4 regions of the Janthinobacterium sp. PAMC25594 genome follow, and region 2 is predicted to be linked to each of the others. Evidence: predicted binding sites of a transcription regulator. Region 2 holds the regulator's gene; each other region holds the start of a gene.

Region 1 (4,637 bases), 2.6 Mb from region 2:
GGCACAGGCACCGCTGATGATCGATCCCGTACTGGAAAACATTCTCGACCAGGCGCGCTGGGCACCCAGCGGCGACAACACGCAGCCGTGGCGCTTTGAAGTCGTGGACCCGCGCCATGTCGTCGTGCATGGCTTCGATACGCGCAGCCACTGCGTGTACGACCTTGACGGCCATCCCAGCCAGCTGTCGCTGGGCGCCTTGCTTGAAAGTATGGCGCTGGCGGCCAGCAGCCATGGCTTGCGCATGGAAGCGCGCCGGCGCGGCGGCTTGCCCGACACCTTGCCCACGTTTGACGTGCGCTTTGTCGACAGCCCCGGCATGCTGCCCGACCCGCTGGCGGCCTTCCTGCCGCAGCGCAGCGTGCAGCGGCGACGGCTCAGCACGCGCCGCCTGCGCGCCAGCGAAAAGGCGGCCTTGGCGGCCAGCTTGCCGCCCGGCTACAGCGTGCAGTGGTTTGAAGGCTGGCGCATGCGCCTGGCCTGCGCGCGCCTGATGTTCGACAATGCGAAGCTGCGCCTGACCATGCCCGAAGCGCACAAGGTACACCGCGACGTCATCGAGTGGGGGGCGCGCTTCAGCAGCGACCGCATCCCGGAACAGGCGCTGGGCGTGGACCCGATGACGGCGCGGCTGATGCGCTGGGTCATGCACAGCTGGCGCCGCGTGGATTTTTTCAATACCTGGCTGGGAGGCACCATTGCCCCGCGTCTGCAGATGGACTTGCTGCCGGGCCTGTATTGCGCCGCGCATTTCGTGCTGCTGGCCGAGGCGCCGCCGCGTCACATCGACGATTACGTGGCGGCGGGCAGGGCCATGCAGCGCTTCTGGCTGACGGCCACGCAGCTGGGCCTGCAATTACAGCCGGAACTGACGCCGCTGATCTTCGCCCGTTATGTGCGCGAACGGCGGGCTTTTTCGCGCACCGACGGCATGCTGGAACTGGCGCAGGAACTGGCGCTGCAATGCCAGGCCGTGCTGGGTGCGGTGGCGTTTGATCGGGCCGTGTTCCTTGGTCGCATCGGCGCCGGCCCGGCGGCCCAGGCGCGCTCCTTGCGCCGGCCGCTGCACGACTTGCTGGTGGCGCCGGTCAACGGGAGGACGCTTGCATGAACGGCATGGGTTTGCCGCTTGCCACAGCGAAAAAAGCCGCTGAGGACCTCAGCGGCTTTCAGGCGCGATGATCGCATGTCAAGCCTGGCGTTGCCCGCCTTGCTGGCGGCGCGCAGTCATGCCCAGGCCAAACAGGCCGATACCGAGCAGGGCGATGGTGCCTAGTTCAGGTACAGCGGCCTGGAATAATTCCAGGCCGCCACCGTCGGCCATCGCGACAAAACTGTTGGTCAAGCTGCCGCCGATGAAGCTGTTCGTATTCCCGCTGAGGGACTCCAGCGGGAAGAATGGGTTAGGATTGACGAAGAACAACTGTCCTTGCGGCGTCAGCGTGGCGTTAAGCAAGGCCTTGAAGTCGCCTTGGGCCAGGCCGGCGAAAATGTGTGCTTCGCCCAGATCGAGCGTGTAGGTCACGATCGCATAGTCATCCCCGGAGGCTCCAACATTCACCGGCGAGCCTGCCACGTTACTGACCGACAGTGACGTGTCCTGGTTGGGGTCGATGTACAAGGTCATGCTCAGGGTTTGAAAGTTGGCGTGGATCCCGCCAGCCAGCGTATCGGATTGGCCGGTGATGGTGAACAGGCCATACATGCCATAGCCATTGAGGGCGTTCAGTTGCGATGGCACGCTGCCGCCAGTGGGGCTGCCGAAAGCGGCCTTGGTCAGAAAGCCTGTTTCAACGAAGGGATCGTTGCCACCGCCCAAACCGCCAACGATGGTTTGTTCGACGCGCGCGTGATATTCAAAGCTGATGCGGTCGGCCACAACCAGATTGGCTGCGGTACCGGGGACGGAACCTTCGTTGACGGTAAATAAAGGACCAGCGAATGCGGGAGCACTGATCAGCGCGGCGCCGATGGTGGCCGCGGAGAGAGCGAGACGCAGGAATGAGGACAGCGTTTTCATGGCATTTCCTTCAGCGTGAGGGGTGATCGGACCAGGTCACTGTGGCGGCTGCCTCAGATAACCTCATACGCCCTTGAAGCAGAATTCGTACCATCTAATATTTGCATTTGAATTCAACAGCTTATAAAAACAGGGGTGCCATTTTTCGCGCGTGTGTAAAAAAAATCGACGTTTTACCCGGCCTATGGCGCGGCTCGCGGGCGCCAGTCTTTCCTGTCATCGGCTACAGTGGGGCAAAGGAGGTCACCATGCAACTACCATCCCGTCATGCCCCGCTGCGTGCGCACAGCACGCCTGAACCGGATATTCCGCCGCCGCCCGAAGGCGATCCGCTGATGCCGCCGCCAGAAAAGCCGCCGCACACGGATCCCGTGCCCGTCGAGGAACCGACGCCGCCGCAGCCGCCCGTCAAGATGGGCTGAGCAAGTCGTCGCGCACCTGAGTGGACCTGAGCGGCGAGGCCACTGCCGCGCGCTGTTTATTTCTGGTCGGAAATGGATTGCGCGGGCGGCCGGATTGCCACGCCAATTAAACAACAAAAATGCCAATAAACGTTGCCGAGTGGATACAAATCAAGCGCTAACTGCTGTGTGTCATGTGGCCGTCACGATTCTGTTCTTATAATGAGACATCATAAAAATTCTTGTACAGGAGGCCATCATGGGCAATTCCTTGCATAACAAAATCTACCTGGGCCGGCGCCCTGTGATCACCAGCAAAAACCTCGCAGCGCTGGCGCTGGCGGGCGCCGTGGCTGGTTGCGGCCTGGCGTGGCTGCTGCTGCGCAGCTACAAATAAGCGCGCTTCACGCGCATTTTCGGTACGCCATCCGCAGGGTGGGCGGCGACTGAATCACGTTGCCTGTTGCCGATGCGCAGCGGGGCGCGTACCATGGGGGCCGAACACCTGGCCTTTTATGGAAAAGTAATGAAGAACGAGAAATTAACAACCGATGAATATGACGCGCTGGAGCAAGTTGCACGCGGCATCAAGACCGAGCGCCCCAGTGCTTGCGTTGCCCGCAATGCCAAGCGCCTGTCCGGCCTGAAGCTGCTCAGCTATGCACGCGATGGCCGTTTGTCCATCACCGAGAAAGCACAACAGTTGCTGTTCCTGCGCCGCTGCATCATGGGGCTGCGCGCCGTCGCCGCCGATCCGCTGACCAAGCTGGAATCGGACGTGGCCTATTTCCTGGGCAAGAAAGCCCACATCGTGGCGCGCGCGGAAGGCGAGGGCCACGACATTTCCGACAAGGGCCGCGACTCGCTGGTCGACATCGACACCCTGGGCCTTTAAGGTCTCTACACCGGCCCCTGGGGCCGGTTTTTACATCCCCCTCACTTTTATTCCCCCTTGGAGAACACTTTGGACAGCGCGATGAACTGGTCGGCCCATGAACTGACGATGACGGTCCTGATGACGCCCGATATGGCCAACTTTTCCGGCAATGTGCACGGCGGCACCATCCTGAAATACCTCGACAGCGTCGCCTACGCCTGCGCCAGCCGCTATTCGGGCAGCTATGTGGTCACCTTGTCGGTGGACCAGGTGATGTTCTTGCAGCCTATCCACGTGGGTGAGCTGGTGACCTTCCTGGCCTCGATCAATTACACGGGCACGACCTCGATGGAGGTGGGCATCCGCGTGGTGACGGAAAACATCCAGCAGCGCCTGGTGCGCCACGCCAACAGCTGCTATTTCACGATGGTGGCCGTGGACGCCAACCGCAAGCCCGTGGCCGTGCCGCCGCTGGTACTGGAAACGCCGGAGCAGCAGGTGCGCTTCGAGCAAGCCAAGCTGCGCAAGCTGTCGCGCCAGAAGGTGTCGAAGAAATAAATGCAGCGGACATGAAAAAACGGCCACCAGAGCGATCTGGTGGCCGTTTTTTTATTGCCTGCCGCCTGCTGGCGGCATGGCGCCGTGATTAACGGTCGCCGTAGCTGCGGCGTGCGCCGTCGGTGCTGCGCGGGTTGGAACCCTTGTAGCCGCCGCCGGTGCTAGGTGCGCCGTCTTTGCGTGGTGCGCCTGGCTTGCTGAACGTGCGTTGCGCTGGCTTCGCGCCGCCACGGTTGTCGCCTGGTTTCCAGCCGCCTGGACGGGCGCTCGAACGTGGTGCCGACGCCGTTTTCTTAGGCTCGAAACCTTCGATGACATTGACCGGGATCAATTGCTTGGTGAAGCGTTCGATGCGCTTGACGTTCATGCCTTCAGCGTGGTTCACCAGCGAGATGGCCAGGCCATTGCGGCCAGCGCGGCCGGTACGACCGATGCGGTGGACGTAGTCTTCCGGGAACTTCGGCAGATCGTAGTTGAACACGTGGGTGATCGTCGGTACGTCGATACCGCGGGCGGCAACGTCGGTGGCGACCAGTACTTTGACCTGGCCGCGACGCATGCCGTCCAGGGTGCGGTTACGCGCGCCCTGATGCATGTCGCCGTGCAAGGCGGCAGCGGAGAAACCGGCGATGTTCAGACGGTCGGCGATGGTGTCGGCGTCACGCTTGGTGGCGGTAAACACAACAGCCTGGTCCAAGGTTTCGTCGCGCAGCAGGTGGTCCAGCAGGCGATTCTTGTGCGACAGATCGTCGACGAAGTGGACGCGCTGGGTGATGTTTTC
Region 2 (4,637 bases):
GGGCGAACGCAGGCGCATGGCCGCCAGGGCCTTCGCCGCGAACGCGCTGTCGTCCTGCGCCAGCGACACCATGATGGCGGCCACCGAAGGGGCGCTGAAGTGGCGGTCCAGCGCCGCGCGCGCCGCGGCCAGAGGAGAAATACCCGCCTCGGCGTGGAACGGTGCCGCCAAGGCCTTGATGGCCACCGGCAAGGCCTCTCCCGGCGTCGATTCGAACAGGGCCAGCAGCGCTCCCATGTGCGCCTCGGGCAGGTACACATCGGCCAGGCCCGTGTACAGGGCATCGGCCGCGTTGATCGTCAGGCCTGTCAAGCCCAGGTACAGACCCAGCTGGCCCGCCAGGCGGGACAGGAAATAGCTGCCGCCCACGTCCGGGAACAGGCCGATATTGACTTCCGGCATGGCCATGCGAGTGCGGCCCGTGACGATGCGCAGGCGGTTGCCTGGCCCCGCTTGCGCCACGCCCATGCCGCCGCCCATCACCACGCCATCCATCACGGCGATATACGGTTTCGGATAGAAGTGAATCACATGATTTAACGCGTATTCTTCCGTAAAGAAGTCTTCCAGCAACGCGCTGCCGCCTTGCGGCGTAGCCAGGCCCGCATCGTAAAAGAAACGGATATCGCCACCGGCGCACAGCGCTTTCTCGCTGCTGGAACGGATCACGACGGCGTCCACCTGCGGATCGTCGCGCCAGGCCAGCAAGACGGCACTCAGGGCGCGCACCATCTCCAGCGACAGGGAATTGAAGGCTTTCGGACGGTCGAGCACGATGTGTCCGGTGCGGTGGCGAATGGAGGTCTGGACGAAGTTGCTCATGGCAGGCAGGAAAGAAGTGAAAGTGCAAACATTCTAAGTAATCCTCAGGAAATTATTGTGAATTTATGACGAACAGAACCGGATGCTATGCAAGGCGCCCGCTGCGACGCAGTGCGAGCACTGCTAGCAGCGGGCAACGCCGCAGAGGGCCGGTTATGGAAGTCAGAAATCACAATAATTTATTGGGGGTTACTTAGCGCCTGTGCGGGGAAGATTGCGTTCAACAGGTCCAGGCGCAAAAAAGGGCGCAATGTGCGCCCTTAGTTGATCACAACCGGTTGAAAGTCGCGGGCCAGTTAGGCGGCGGCGAATTCTTCTTCCGAGTTGTCTGGCAGATGCTTGATCGCCTCTTTACCGTGCCCTTGCACTTTGGTTTTGTACTTCATCACTTGCCTGTCCAGCTTGTCGATCAGGGTATCGATTGCGGCATACAGGTCATGCGCCAGGCTTTCCACATAGACGGTTTTGCCACTCAGACGCAGGTTGACTTCGGCCTTTTGACGTTTTTCTTTCTCTTTGAGGTTATCCACGGTCAGAATCACGGCGATATCGATAACTTGATCGAAATGACGTTTCACGCGCTCCAGCTTCGTTTGTACGTATTCACGGATGGCTGGTGTCACTTCGAGATGATGTCCGCTGATGGTGAGATTCATACACACTCCTAAAGATGATCGGGTTCGTGCGGTCCATCCTATCCGGCCCGCAGAGGAACCGAAAAAAACTTACAAACACTTACGCAGGCTCACTGGCGGAATTTTCAACGCTTCCCGGTATTTGGCAACAGTACGTCGCGCAATCACCATGCCTTGTTCCCCCAGCATGTCCGCAATCTTACTGTCGGATAAAGGATTTTTAGGGTCTTCTGCTCCTGTCAGTTGCACGATCAATGCCCGTATCGCCGTCGATGACGCTTCGCCCCCCGCTTCGGTGGCGACGTGGCTACCAAAGAAATATTTCAACTCGAACATGCCGTGCGGGGTCAGCATGTACTTTTGAGTTGTTACCCGCGAGATAGTACTCTCGTGTAAACCCAGTGTATCAGCTATTTCACGGAGCACAAGGGGGCGCATGGCAACGGCCCCATGCGAGAAAAAGTTCTTTTGTCTTTCTACTATCGCCTGCGCCACGCGCAGGATCGTGTCGAAGCGCTGGCGCATATTCTTGATCAGCCACTTGGCTTCCTGCAACTGTGCACCCATGGCGCCCTCGCCCTTGCCCTGCTTGAGCAGGTTGGCGTACATGGCGTTGACGCGCAGGCGCGGCATGACGTCATTGTTCAGGGTGACTTGCCAGCCATTGCGCGCGCGCTTGACGACGACGTCGGGCACCACGTAATCGGACACGTCCGAGGCAAACACGGCGCCCGGATGCGGATTACACTGGCGAATCACCGTCTGCGCTTCACGCAAGTCTTCCTCGTCGCAATCGAGGGCTTTTTTCAGCTTGTTGAAATCGCGCTGGGCAAACCAGGCCAGGTGCTTTTCCACGATGACGAGGGCCATGCGCCGCGTCACCATGGCGACGTGCGGCAAGCGCTTGATTTGCAACGCCAGGCATTCGGATGCATTGCGCGCGCCCACGCCCGGCGGATCGAAACTTTGCAGCAGGGACAAGGCCGTGCGCATCTCGTCGGCGTCGATTTCCAGCTCTTCCGGCAGGCGCGCCAGGATGTCGTCGAGTGACTCTTCCAGGTAGCCATTGTCGTCGAGCGCGTCGATGATCAGCTCGACCAGCGCGCGGTCACGCAATTCGAGCACCGTCACGCGCATCTGCTCCATCAGGTGTTCGCGCAGGGTGCAGTGATGGGCCTCCAGTTGCGGACGCGAATCTTCGTCGTCGGGCGCCTTGCCCCGGCTCGCCTCGCTCCAGTCGCTGTCGCCGCCGTCCGCGGCGGCCGGGCTGTCACCCGCCTCGCCGTCAAAGGTTTCCGCTTCGGCTGGCGCTGCGGGCGCCTCCTGGCCTGGCGGCTGGGGCGGCGCTTCGGCCGGCGCGGCCGTGGAACTCAGGGCCCCGTCGGACAGCAGGCGCAGCGAACGGTCGAGCGGATCGTCGAGGCGCTCGAGCAAGGGATTGTCCGTCAGCAGTTGCTCGAGTTCCTGGTGCAATTCCAGGGTAGACAATTGCAGCAGGCGTATCGATTGCTGCAACTGCGGCGTCAGTGCCAGGTGCTGCGAGGTGCGCAGCTGCAATGATTGTTTCATTGGCTCACATGCGGAAGTGTTCGCCCAGATAGACCCGGCGTACCGACTCGTTCGCGATGATGTCGTCGGGGCGTCCCGACGCCAGCACCGAGCCCTGGTTGATGATGTAGGCACGGTCGCAAATACCCAGCGTCTCGCGCACATTATGATCGGTGATCAGCACGCCGATATTGCGCTCCTTCAAGAAGCGCACGATGCGCTGGATCTCGATCACGGCGATGGGATCGACGCCGGCGAACGGCTCGTCGAGCAGCACGAAACGCGGGTCGGTGGCCAGCGCGCGGGCGATTTCCACGCGGCGGCGCTCGCCGCCCGACAGGGACAGCGCCTGGTTCTCGCGCAACTTTTCAATTTGCAAGTCGGCCAGCAATTTATCCAGGCGCTCTTCGATCTCGGCCTTCTTCAGGGGACGGCCTTCGACGGTCTGGATTTCCAGCACGGCGCGGATATTGTCTTCCACCGTCAGCTTGCGGAAGACGGACGCTTCCTGCGGCAGATACGACAGGCCCATCTGCGCGCGGCGGTGGATGGGCAGGCGGGAAATGTCCACGCCGCTGATATCGATGCTGCCGCCGTCCGACGGCACCAGGCCGACGATCATGTAGAACGAGGTGGTCTTGCCGGCGCCGTTCGGGCCCAGCAAGCCCACCACTTCGCCGCATTCGACTTGCAGCGAGACATCATGCACGACTTGCCGCTTGCCATAGGTTTTTTGCAGCCCGCGAACGATCAGGGTGCTGCCGCAACGTGTATTGTCCATTAGTTCTTTCCTGGCGCGGGCGTGGCCGGCGTCTTGGGCTTCGGCTGGATCACCATGCGCACGCTGCCGCCATCCGGCGTGCTGGTGCCGCTGTCGGAATTTTCCATTTTGAATACTTCCTTGCGGCTGTCATACGAGATGAAGGCGCCGTTGGCCACGTCGGTCACTTTCGTGCCTTCCAGGCGCGTCAGCTTGGCCTTGGAAAACAGTTTCACCACTTCCGTCTTGTTGTCGTATTCCACGCGCTCCGCCTCGCCTTCGACCCACAGGTCGCCCGCGCCATCGCGCTTCTGGCGGAAGGTGGCCAGCTTGCCGGGATCGGCCCAGAACGTGATGAACTGGTAGCCTTGCGGGTCTTCCGTGATCAGGGCCCGGCCCGCCTTCATGGTCAAGGTACCCTTGACCAGCACGACATCGCCCGTCAGGGTACGCACCTGCTTGACGTCATCGACGTGGCCGCTACGTGCCGTGATGACGGCTTCCTTCTCGGAATCGGCCTTTTCGGCATGCGCCACGCCCATCACGGCCAGAGAAAATACGGTCAACAGCAAGATATTCTTCATAGTATGGTTTCCTTGTTTCATTCTGTCATTTTGCCGCCGCGGCCGGGCGCGGTTTCGGCGGGAGGACCATGCGCAGCGCATTCTGCACTTCCACCACGCCGGTGGCGTTATTGGCCTTCATGCCGATGCCATTGATGCGCGAGGCGCCCGTCAGGATATCGACAGGCACGTCCGTTTCCATTCTTTCCTCATCCGGGAATACCGTCAGCGCTTCCGTCCTGACTGTCAGGTTATGCGCCTTCGGACTGGCCACGCGGTCGATCACGACTTTGCGGTACAGTTGCAGCC
Region 3 (4,637 bases), 270 kb from region 2:
CCCATCACGTTAGAAAAATTGTTCGAAGTACTTAAATTTAATAATGAACAGACACGGTTACTGAAAAAACAATTGCGCGAGCAGCAGGCGATCAACGCCGCTTTTATATCGGCGGCATGATGTCCGGTTGGTTACCGCGAGCCAAGGAAACACTCCTCATACCATCTGGTCCTGGTGGTATGTTTCATTTATTTATAGTACTAAATGACCCGGCGCTCATCAATGGCTATCCTGACAACATGTGTGCGCTGGTATGCGTTTGTTCGACCTATCCGAACGTCCCGTTCGATGCAACTTGTGAGCTTCAGGTCGGAAGCCATCCTTTCGTAGAGCATCGCAGTCACATCGCCTACAAGCATACTCGACTGGAGCCTGCGGCAACATTGTCGCAATTGGTGGAGAGCGGGGTGTTTCGTGTGCACCGTCCTTGCGGAGACCCGCCTTTTTCAGAGATCAAAGCCGGGCTGAATGCATCGAAGTTCACGAAGGGTGCCTTCAAACGACTACCAATTTAGTTGTGTAGCTAACCTTTTTTCTTCCCAGGCGCCTGCAGGATGCTCCTGGCGCCATTGACGCTCATCGCGACCCGAAGTGAGCGCATAGCGTGGGACGCAACGCGGACTATCTCCACCCACACGCCGACAAGACCAACTGAAGTCCCGGTTTTAACCGACAGCAATGTTGCCAGCATGATGGCAGCCTTCGCCAGATTCGCAATCGCCTTGCTGCACCGCGCAATGACTATCAGCACGTTTAGGCGCAAGATGAGCACGTGCTTGCGCAATGCAGGCTCCCGATGTCTGGCTTGCCTACCTGGGGAAACATCATGTCCGCACACACTTACAAGCTCATCGAACTGGTGGGAACATCGACCGAAAGCAGTGATCAGGCGATACGCGATGCCATTGCCAAGGCGGCGCTGACGGTCAAGCATATGGACTGGTATGAAGTGACGGAATCGCGCGGCCATATCGTCGATGGCAAGGTGGCGCACTTCCAGGTCACGCTGAAGGTCGGCTTCCGGCTGGAATAACGCAAAGCGGCGCGTTCATCACCGCCGCCCGGCCACCACCCGGCTCTCCAGCCACTCACGGCCGCCGGCCTCCAGCGCGGCCTCGATCACCTTTTCCGGCAAGCTATATACCGTTGCCCAACTGGCGCGGCCATCCTGCGTATTCGCGGGGAAACTGTGCGTCTCGATGGGCCAGTGGTACTTGCGTTTCAGCGCTTTCACGATGGCGGCCAGGGAGACGCGGCCTTGCAGCGGCTCGGCGCCGGACTGGTCGCGGTTCGACAGCAGCACGGCCAGGACCTGGCCGCGGCCCGTGCGCGCGCCGGGGAAAGTGGGAGTTTTGTTTGCCATGGCCTATTTTACCGGGCGTGGCGCGATGTGCCGCACCTTTGATCTGGCGCAAGCGCCGCACCGGCTTTGCGGCCACGATGGGTATTTCGCCAGGCGTGCCGGCGCCCCTCCGGCAGCCTGGGCCACTCATCACGGGGCACAGGAGCCTATCATGCACAGCCTGAACATCCATGCCATGCAATGGCAACCCGTTGCCGATATTTCCGCCGTCGACCCGCTGCTGCCCGCGGATCTGGCCTGCTTTCGTGAATTGCGCGACGTGCTGCAGCGCTATGGCGCACTCGACCGCTTCGGCATTTCCCTGATCCACCGCCATTTCGACATCGCCGACGACGAAGAGCTGATGGAATACACGGATGTGGCGCAACGCACCTTGACGGTCAAACCTGTCAAGAAAAGCGACATCGATTGGCAGCACACGACCATTACCAACTGGAAATTGACGGAAGGCGAGGAAGTGGCGCGCATCGGTTGCGGTTGCGCAAGCAATTCGGGTGGCCACCTGGGCTATCACCGTGGTACCTGAGGCTGGCCGACGCCGCCCATCAAGCGGCGTCGGCCTTTCTTACAGTTGACCTCTTCCAGTTCAGTCCGCTTCAGGCAAGTATTTGATTCAATAAGCTTTTTTTATATGGCACGCAAGCTGCTTATCCCTGTCTACGAGATGAATCCAGGCAAGTCATTCTGGATTCTTTGTCCCCCGGATTTTCCGAGACTGACTACGATAAGAGGCTGCGATGAACGTCGATCACACACGAAGCAAGACCCTGGGCTGGCTGGGCGCACTGGCGGCGGCAAGCCTGCTGGCCAGCGGCCAGGCGCAGGCCGGCGCGTACGGCCTGGCCGTCAATGAGTTGAACAATTTCCGCATCACCACCAGTGCCGGCAGCTTGTCGCTGGCCGGCGCCAACCGCAATGCCAGCGACAGCGCCTTCTTCGAAGGTGGCGCGGCCGTCAATCCGCGCGCCGTCAATACGGGGCCGGCCGCCAACGCCGACGTACTGCAAGTGTGTTCGGGGAGCGGCTGCAGCGGCTTGCCGCAAAACCGCTACGCACCCAGTCCCAGCTCCACCCTGGAATTCGCGCGCGGCGATGCGCACTCCTTCGGCAATATGCTCACGGCCACCGGCTCCACCGTGAGCGCTGTTGCGGAAGCACAGCGCAACACGGTCGGTGCCGCCACGGCCACGGCCGGCGACACGCTCACCGGTTCCATCAATCTGACCCTGTCGAGCGCCGGCTTCATCACCTTCAGCTTCATGGGACGGCGCGACTTGCGCACCAGCGTGACGACCATGGGCGACAAGTCGAACGTGTCGATCATGGATATTTTCAATATCTCGTGCAATGCCGCCAGCCCCGCCGGCTGCCTGTCGAACGCGAACGCCGATGGCGTGATCTTCCAGTTCGCTCCCGACGGCAACCCGAACAATGGCAGCGATATCAACGGCAACCATGGCGCCGGCAGCCTCGACCCGTTCAGCCTGAACATGACGGCCGGCACCAACGACCCGGCCACCGGGCGCGCCTTCACGAATGGCTTTGCGATGTTTTCCCTGACCTCGAATTTCGCCATGCCCGCCGGCAGCTATACCTTGAATTTCTCCAAGTCCACGCGCACCGATATCGTCGTCATCGATCCCCTGGTCGTCCCTGAGCCAGGCACGCTGTTCCTGTTGGGCACGGGACTGGCGGCCCTGGCGTTCACGCGCCGGCGCCAGTCGAAGTAATCAGCAGCATGCAAAACACGCGGCGCCTCATGGGCGCCGTTTTTTTTGCCTCCACAGCGGCGTTTTAACCGAGCCGCGCCAGTGCCTGGCGCGCCAGTTGCAACTGCTGCAGATAATAGCGGTGCAGCATGGCCGGATCGCTCAGGTCGCGCCCCAGTACCAGGCGCAGCTCGCTGGCCGGGCAGTCGGCGGCCTGGGTCTGCACCTGCGTCCCAAGCTGGCGGGCCAGCTGACGCGCCGCCTGCTCTTGCGCGGGCCGGTATTCGACGCGCGTGCGCGCCACCTGGAAGCTGGTTTCATTGGCCAGGCGCACCACTTGCACGGGAGCGACGGCCAGGCTGCGCGCCAGCGCGGCGGCCATGCCCGGCACGCCGTTGCCATTCACAATTTCCAGGCGCGGGCGCGGCGCGACCGCCGCCGGCATGGGCCGCTCGGGCACTGCGGCGGGTACGCTGCGCGCCGTCGCCGTCGCTGGCACACGCTGCAGCTGGGCCATGCCATCGCTCTGCGTGATCTCCACGCGCGCCATGACGGGCGCCTCCGGCAGCGGCGCGGGCACGGGCACAACCTTCGGCGCCGCCTCGCCGCGCAAGACCGCCAGGTCGCGCCGCAAGTCATGTTCCTGCAGGCTCTGCGCCTGGCGCCGCATGAGGGCCGCGCGCTCGCGCTGTCCCAGGCGCTCCAGCACCTGCGCCAGGTGCTGCCAGGCCAGCGCATTGAGCGGATCGAGCAGGCATGCCTGTTCCAGCACAGTCAACGCTTGCGCGTCGCGCCCGCTCAGATAATAGGCATGGCCCAGATTGCTGAACAGATAGGCCTGCTGCGGCAGCGCCATGCCCGTTTCCTGCGTCAGCGCCTGCCACTGGGCGATGGCGGCGGCGTGCTCGCCCCGCTGCGCATGCAGCACGGCCAGGCCGTTGCGCGCATTCACGTGGCGCGGCGCATGGCGCAGCGCCTGTTCATAGGCCGCCTGCGCGGCGGGCAGGTCGCCCCGCTCGAAATGCTGGCGCCCCGCGACATAAGCGGCATCGGCGTCAGGCCACGCCGGCACAGGTGTCTGGGCCAGTTGCGTGGTACAGGCGGCCAGTCCAAGGCAGGCACAGGCGGCGGCCAGGCGGGAGAGCGTCAAGCGCATGGTGACTCCTTTCAGCGGCTGGCCATGGCCGGCACGAGCACGCGATAGACTTCGATCACGGCCGGCCCCATGAGCACCAGCATCAGGGTGGGAAAGACGCAAAATATCAGCGGGAACAGCAGTTTTAACGCGATCTTCGCCGCCGCCTCCTCGGCCAGCAGGCTGCGCTTGCCGCGCAGGTTTTCCGAATGCACGCGCAGTGAATCGCCCATGCTGGTGCCGAAACGTTCCGATTGGATCAGCATGGCGACCAGGGTGTCGACATCTTCCACGCCGCTGCGCAGGGCCAGGTTGCGCAGCGCCTTTTCCTTGGAAAAGCCGGCGCGCATTTCCATCAGCACCAGTTGCAATTCCTGCGCCAGCACCACGCTTTTGATGTGGATCTCGCCCGATACCTTGACCAGCGCGC
Region 4 (4,637 bases), 250 kb from region 2:
ATAAAGTTGGCAATGGCTTACTGTGGTGTGAAATCAGCCATACCTGTGCAGTAGAAAAATAAACTGAACTATAGAAAATTAAATTTAATGGTTATTGAGGGATATCTTTAACATCAATAATCATTATATCTTTTGACTGTATTAAAAAAACTCTGGGCTTATCACTGATGCGAATTAGAACCTCCCCAGTATCAAATAAGCTGTAATCATATACAGAGACTACGCCCGAGTACTGGCTGCTTGGGACTTTATTTTGAACTACCACGTATGCATTTGAATTTTCATCATAAGCAGTGAAGCGATCAACTATCGACATGCGGAACCTTGAATGGAAAATGAAGAAATACACCAAAAGCAAAAATAAAGAAAATGCAAATGATTTTTGATTCACTCCTTAATAGTAAGTCGAACTGAGAAAGGGGCGGCTTCATATATTCTAGTGCCACAGTCGAAATCGATCAGCTTGGCATCGATCTTGACTATCATAGTAGCATCATTGCCTATTAGGCACTCACTGAGACTCAAGAAATATTATTGGTGTATTCGCACACAAGAGCAGGACGTTGTGGCCGCCCGCGGCCGCCACTTCCAGTGCGCGTCGCGCCTGCTGCTGCCCCTGCACATCGGCAAAGTCGGGATACGCAAAAACCTGCGCTGCCAGCACGGGCTGATGGCGTTGCAGGGCCGTCTGGCTGGCGGGCGCGGCAAAATGCGCGCAGACCTCGAGCAGGCTGTGGGCGGGATAGATGCAGGCATCGCTGACGAGAGCCGCCTCGTCCGCGTTCGCTTGCGGCAGGATGAAGGCGCGCGGTGTGCCCGATTGGCTGCGCTGCATGGCAAACGTCATGGCCAGCGCACCGCGGATGGGGCGTAGCTGGCCCGACAGCGACAGTTCGCCCGCGAACTCGTAGTGGTGTAGTTGGTTGCCCGGCAACTGGCCGGAGGCGGCCAGGATGCCCAGCGCAATGGGCAAGTCGAAGCGGCCCGATTCCTTGGGCAAGTCCGCAGGCGCCAGATTGGCCGTGATGCGCCGCGCCGGCATCTCGAAGCCGCAGTTTTGCAGCGCGGCGCGCACGCGGTCGCGCGATTCCTTCACTTCCGTATCCGGCAGGCCGACTATCGTAAACGAGGGCAAGCCATTGGCAAGGTGGACTTCGACACTTACCTCGGGTGCCTCCATGCCGGCCAGGGCGCGGCTTTTCAGGACGGCCAGACTCATCAGACTCCCCTGTGGCGCGAGCGCGGTCAGGATCAGTCTAGCGCTTGAAGCGCTGTCAGGCTTGAGATATGCCAGCAAGGCCGTGTAAATCGCGACCTTGCTGGCGGTACTTTATGCCTTTGCTTCGTTCAGGCGCGTTTCCAGTTCGATCAGGCGCAATTCCAGTGCATCGAGCTTGGCGCGGGTCTTGGCCAGCACTTGCGCCTGGATATCGAATTCCTCGCGCGTGACGAGATCGAGGCGGGCGAAGCCCTGGGTCATCATCGATTTCACGTTTTTCTCGATATCCTTGGCCGGCGAGTTCTCGATGGCCTGGTGAATCTTGCCTTGCAAGTCGTTAAAGAAGGTATTCATGTCCATGGTCAGTCCTTTTATGGTGCGGCATGTGCATCGCACCATTGCGGTGCACAGCGGTGTTAATCTGGTGCGAAAATAGGCAAATCCACAACGCTTCAGCAGCCCATTCCCGCATGCCCAAGGGCTTGCAGGGTATGTATGGACGGAAATGCACCTGTCAAGGCGGCTGAGAGCTGGCACGTATTCTGCTAAAGAAGTGATGAACGCTTTGTGATCTCCAGCCAAGATTTTAAACCTCAACCGCTTTAAAAGTTCAATAAAAGGGAATCGCCATGAAGAATCTGTCCAAGAACATGACTTTAGCAGCAGCGTTGACGCTGGCCATGACCGCCTTGTGCGGTAGCGCCATGGCCCAGGATGCAGTGGCAGCACCTGCTGCGGCCGAAGCCGTACCTGATAACGTGGTGAGCTACAACGTGGCGCTGACCAGCGATTACCGTTACCGCGGTGTGTCGCAAAGCCGCCTGAACCCGGCCGTCAGCGGCGGTGCCGACTATACCCACAATCCGACGGGCCTGTATGTCGGCACCTGGCTGTCGAGCATCAAATGGATCAAGGATGGCGGCGGCGATACCAGCCTGGAATGGGATATCTATGCCGGCAAGCGTGGCGAGATCAGCAAGGATTTCACCTATGACGTGGGCGGCCTGTATTACTTCTACCCATCGAATGGGCTGAGCACGAATGCCAACACCTTCGAGCTGTATGGTCAGCTTGGCTATGGTCCGGCCTACATCAAGTACTCGCACTCGACGACCAATCTGTTTGGTGTCGCCGACAGCAAGAACAGCGGCTACCTCGATGTGGGCGCGAATATCGATATGTACGAAGGTTATCTGCTGAACCTGCATGTGGGCCGCCAGAAGGTCGCACATAACGATTCCCTCAGCTACAACGATTACAAGATCGGCGTGACCAAGGATTTCGGCGTGGTGACCGTGGCTCTGGCCGCCGTCAAGGCCAACATCACGTCGCTGGCACCGAATGGCAAGAACCTGGCGAAATCCGGTCTCGTGCTGACCGTGTCCAAAACCTTTTAAGCGAGACTGCCATGAAAATGATTACCGCAATCATTAAACCGTTCAAACTGGACGAAGTACGCGAAGCCTTGTCGGCTATTAATGTGCAAGGCATTACCGTCACCGAAGTCAAAGGCTTCGGCCGCCAGAAAGGTCACACGGAACTCTACCGTGGGGCTGAGTATGTCGTCGATTTTTTGCCAAAAACCAAGATTGAAGCGGCCGTCGACGACGCCATTGTCGACCAGGCCATCGAAGCGATCGAAGGTGCCGCGCGTACCGGTAAAATCGGCGATGGCAAGATTTTCGTCTACAACCTGGAACAGGTCATCCGCATCCGTACCGGTGAAACCGGCAACGAAGCGCTCTAAGGGGAATATTGATGCATAAAAATATAACAAAATTGCTCGCCGGGATAGCCTGCCTGTGTGCGTTTGGCGTCGCCACGCCGAGCTTTGCCGATGCGCCCGCCAAGACGGAGGCGGCCACGACCACGGCCGTCGCCGCCCCCGCCGTGACGCCGGTGCCTGACGCCGCGCCCGCTGCCACCGCTCCGGCCCCGGCCGCTGCCGCGCCAGCCGCCGCGCCCGTCGCCAACAAGGGCGATACCAGCTTCATGATGATCAGCACCTTGTTGGTGATCTTGATGACCATCCCCGGCCTGGCCCTGTTCTACGGCGGCCTGGTGCGCTCGAAGAACATGCTGTCGGTGCTGATGCAAGTGTTCATGGTGTTCGCGCTGGTGATCGTGCTGTGGTGCATCTACGGCTACTCGATCGCCTTCACGGAAAAAACCGCCTTCTTCGGTGGCTTCGACCGCCTGTTCCTGAACGGTATCTGGGATCCGGCCAAGGGCACGTTTGCCGCCGCCGCCACCTTCAGCAAGGGCGTCGTCATTCCCGAGTTCGTCTTCGTGGCATTCCAGGGCACGTTTGCCGCCATCACCTGCGCACTGATCGTCGGCGCCTTTGCCGAGCGCGCCAAGTTTTCCGCCGTGCTGGCCTTCGTCGTGCTGTGGTTCACGTTCGCCTACCTGCCAGCGGCCCACATGGTGTGGTTCTGGACCGGTCCTGACCTGATCACCAATGCCGCCACCTCGGCCAGCGAAGCCCTGAAGGCGGGCTGGATCTGGCAAAAAGGCGCGCTGGACTTCGCCGGCGGCACCGTGGTGCACATCAACGCCGCCGTTGCCGGCCTGGTAGGTGCCATCATGATCGGCAAGCGCGTCGGCTACGGCCGCGAATCGATGGCACCGCACTCGCTGACGATGACCATGATAGGCGCATCCTTGCTGTGGGTGGGCTGGTTCGGTTTCAATGCCGGTTCCTCGCTGGAAGCGGGCGACGTGGCGGCCCTGGCCTTCGTCAACACCTTGCTGGCCACTGCCGCCGCCACCCTGTCGTGGGTGTTTGGCGAGTGGATCAGCAAAGGCAAGCCATCGATGCTCGGTGGCGCATCGGGCGCCGTGGCCGGCCTGGTGGCGATCACCCCGGCGGCCGGCTTTGTCGGCCCGATGGGCGGCCTGGTCATGGGCTTGCTGGCCGGTATCATCTGCCTGTGGGGCGTGAATGGCCTGAAACGCCTGATCGGCGCCGATGATTCGCTCGACGTGTTCGGCGTGCACGGCGTGGGCGGTATCCTGGGTGCCTTGCTGACGGGTGTGTTTGCTGCACCACAACTGGGCGGCCAGGGCATCTTCGACTATGTCACCAACAAGATGTCGGCGGATCCGTACTCGATCGGCCATCAGGTGTGGGTGCAGGCGCAAGCGGTCGGCACCACCATCATCTGGTCGGCCGTGGTCTCCGTCATCGCCTATAAACTGGTCGACATCGTCATCGGCCTGCGCGTACCGGAAGAGGAAGAGCGCGAAGGCCTCGATATCACCAGCCACGGCGAGCAAGCTTACCATGGCTAAATGATAATTATCTGGCATGCCAGCGCCCCGGCGCGGCATGTCCGGCTGGAAAAGGCGCCTCATTGAGGTGCCTTTTTTTCGTTGTGGGAATGGAAAAGGTCTTTAAAACAAGGCTTTTGCCCCG

The links. Region 2 encodes sigma-54, which starts transcription at its own class of promoters, with help from an activator protein. Its sites were predicted from a motif close to TGGCANGNAANCTGCTTT; they were not measured.
Region 1: a site for sigma-54 is predicted at 2,096-2,113, ahead of pepA (flocculation-associated PEP-CTERM protein PepA). Genes of this name have one in related genera too.
Region 3: a site for sigma-54 is predicted at 1,996-2,013, ahead of KY494_RS16705 (EDSAP-1 family PEP-CTERM protein). Genes of this name have one in related genera too.
Region 4: a site for sigma-54 is predicted at 1,751-1,768, ahead of KY494_RS14380 (TorF family putative porin). Genes of this name have one in related genera too.

What each region holds. Positions count from the first base shown of each region.
Region 1 is NZ_CP080377.1:6,066,654-6,071,290, forward strand. Features, by position in the region: gene KY494_RS27170 (nitroreductase family protein) at 1-1,111, shown strand, start outside; gene pepA (flocculation-associated PEP-CTERM protein PepA) at 1,190-2,020, opposite strand; gene KY494_RS27180 (hypothetical protein) at 2,269-2,442, shown strand; gene KY494_RS27185 (hypothetical protein) at 2,681-2,818, shown strand; gene KY494_RS27190 (hypothetical protein) at 2,948-3,316, shown strand; gene KY494_RS27195 (acyl-CoA thioesterase) at 3,398-3,856, shown strand; gene KY494_RS27200 (DEAD/DEAH box helicase) at 3,945-4,637, opposite strand, start outside.
Region 2 is NZ_CP080377.1:3,444,497-3,449,133, forward strand. Features, by position in the region: gene KY494_RS15465 (3-hydroxyisobutyryl-CoA hydrolase) at 1-822, opposite strand, end outside; gene hpf (ribosome hibernation-promoting factor, HPF/YfiA family) at 1,119-1,478, opposite strand; gene KY494_RS15475 (RNA polymerase factor sigma-54) at 1,548-3,026, opposite strand; gene lptB (LPS export ABC transporter ATP-binding protein) at 3,031-3,786, opposite strand; gene lptA (lipopolysaccharide transport periplasmic protein LptA) at 3,786-4,349, opposite strand; gene lptC (LPS export ABC transporter periplasmic protein LptC) at 4,375-4,637, opposite strand, start outside.
Region 3 is NZ_CP080377.1:3,713,700-3,718,336, forward strand. Features, by position in the region: gene KY494_RS16680 (Panacea domain-containing protein) at 1-120, shown strand, start outside; gene KY494_RS16685 (hypothetical protein) at 524-784, opposite strand; gene KY494_RS16690 (dodecin) at 827-1,033, shown strand; gene KY494_RS16695 (hypothetical protein) at 1,052-1,363, opposite strand; gene KY494_RS16700 (hypothetical protein) at 1,515-1,889, shown strand; gene KY494_RS16705 (EDSAP-1 family PEP-CTERM protein) at 2,101-3,093, shown strand; gene KY494_RS16710 (LytR C-terminal domain-containing protein) at 3,158-4,228, opposite strand; gene KY494_RS16715 (type II secretion system F family protein) at 4,240-4,637, opposite strand, start outside.
Region 4 is NZ_CP080377.1:3,192,770-3,197,406, reverse strand. Features, by position in the region: gene KY494_RS14395 (hypothetical protein) at 1-54, shown strand, start outside; partial or broken gene KY494_RS14390 (magnesium chelatase domain-containing protein) at 551-1,219, opposite strand; gene KY494_RS14385 (accessory factor UbiK family protein) at 1,331-1,579, opposite strand; gene KY494_RS14380 (TorF family putative porin) at 1,849-2,616, shown strand; gene KY494_RS14375 (P-II family nitrogen regulator) at 2,628-2,966, shown strand; gene KY494_RS14370 (ammonium transporter) at 2,978-4,513, shown strand.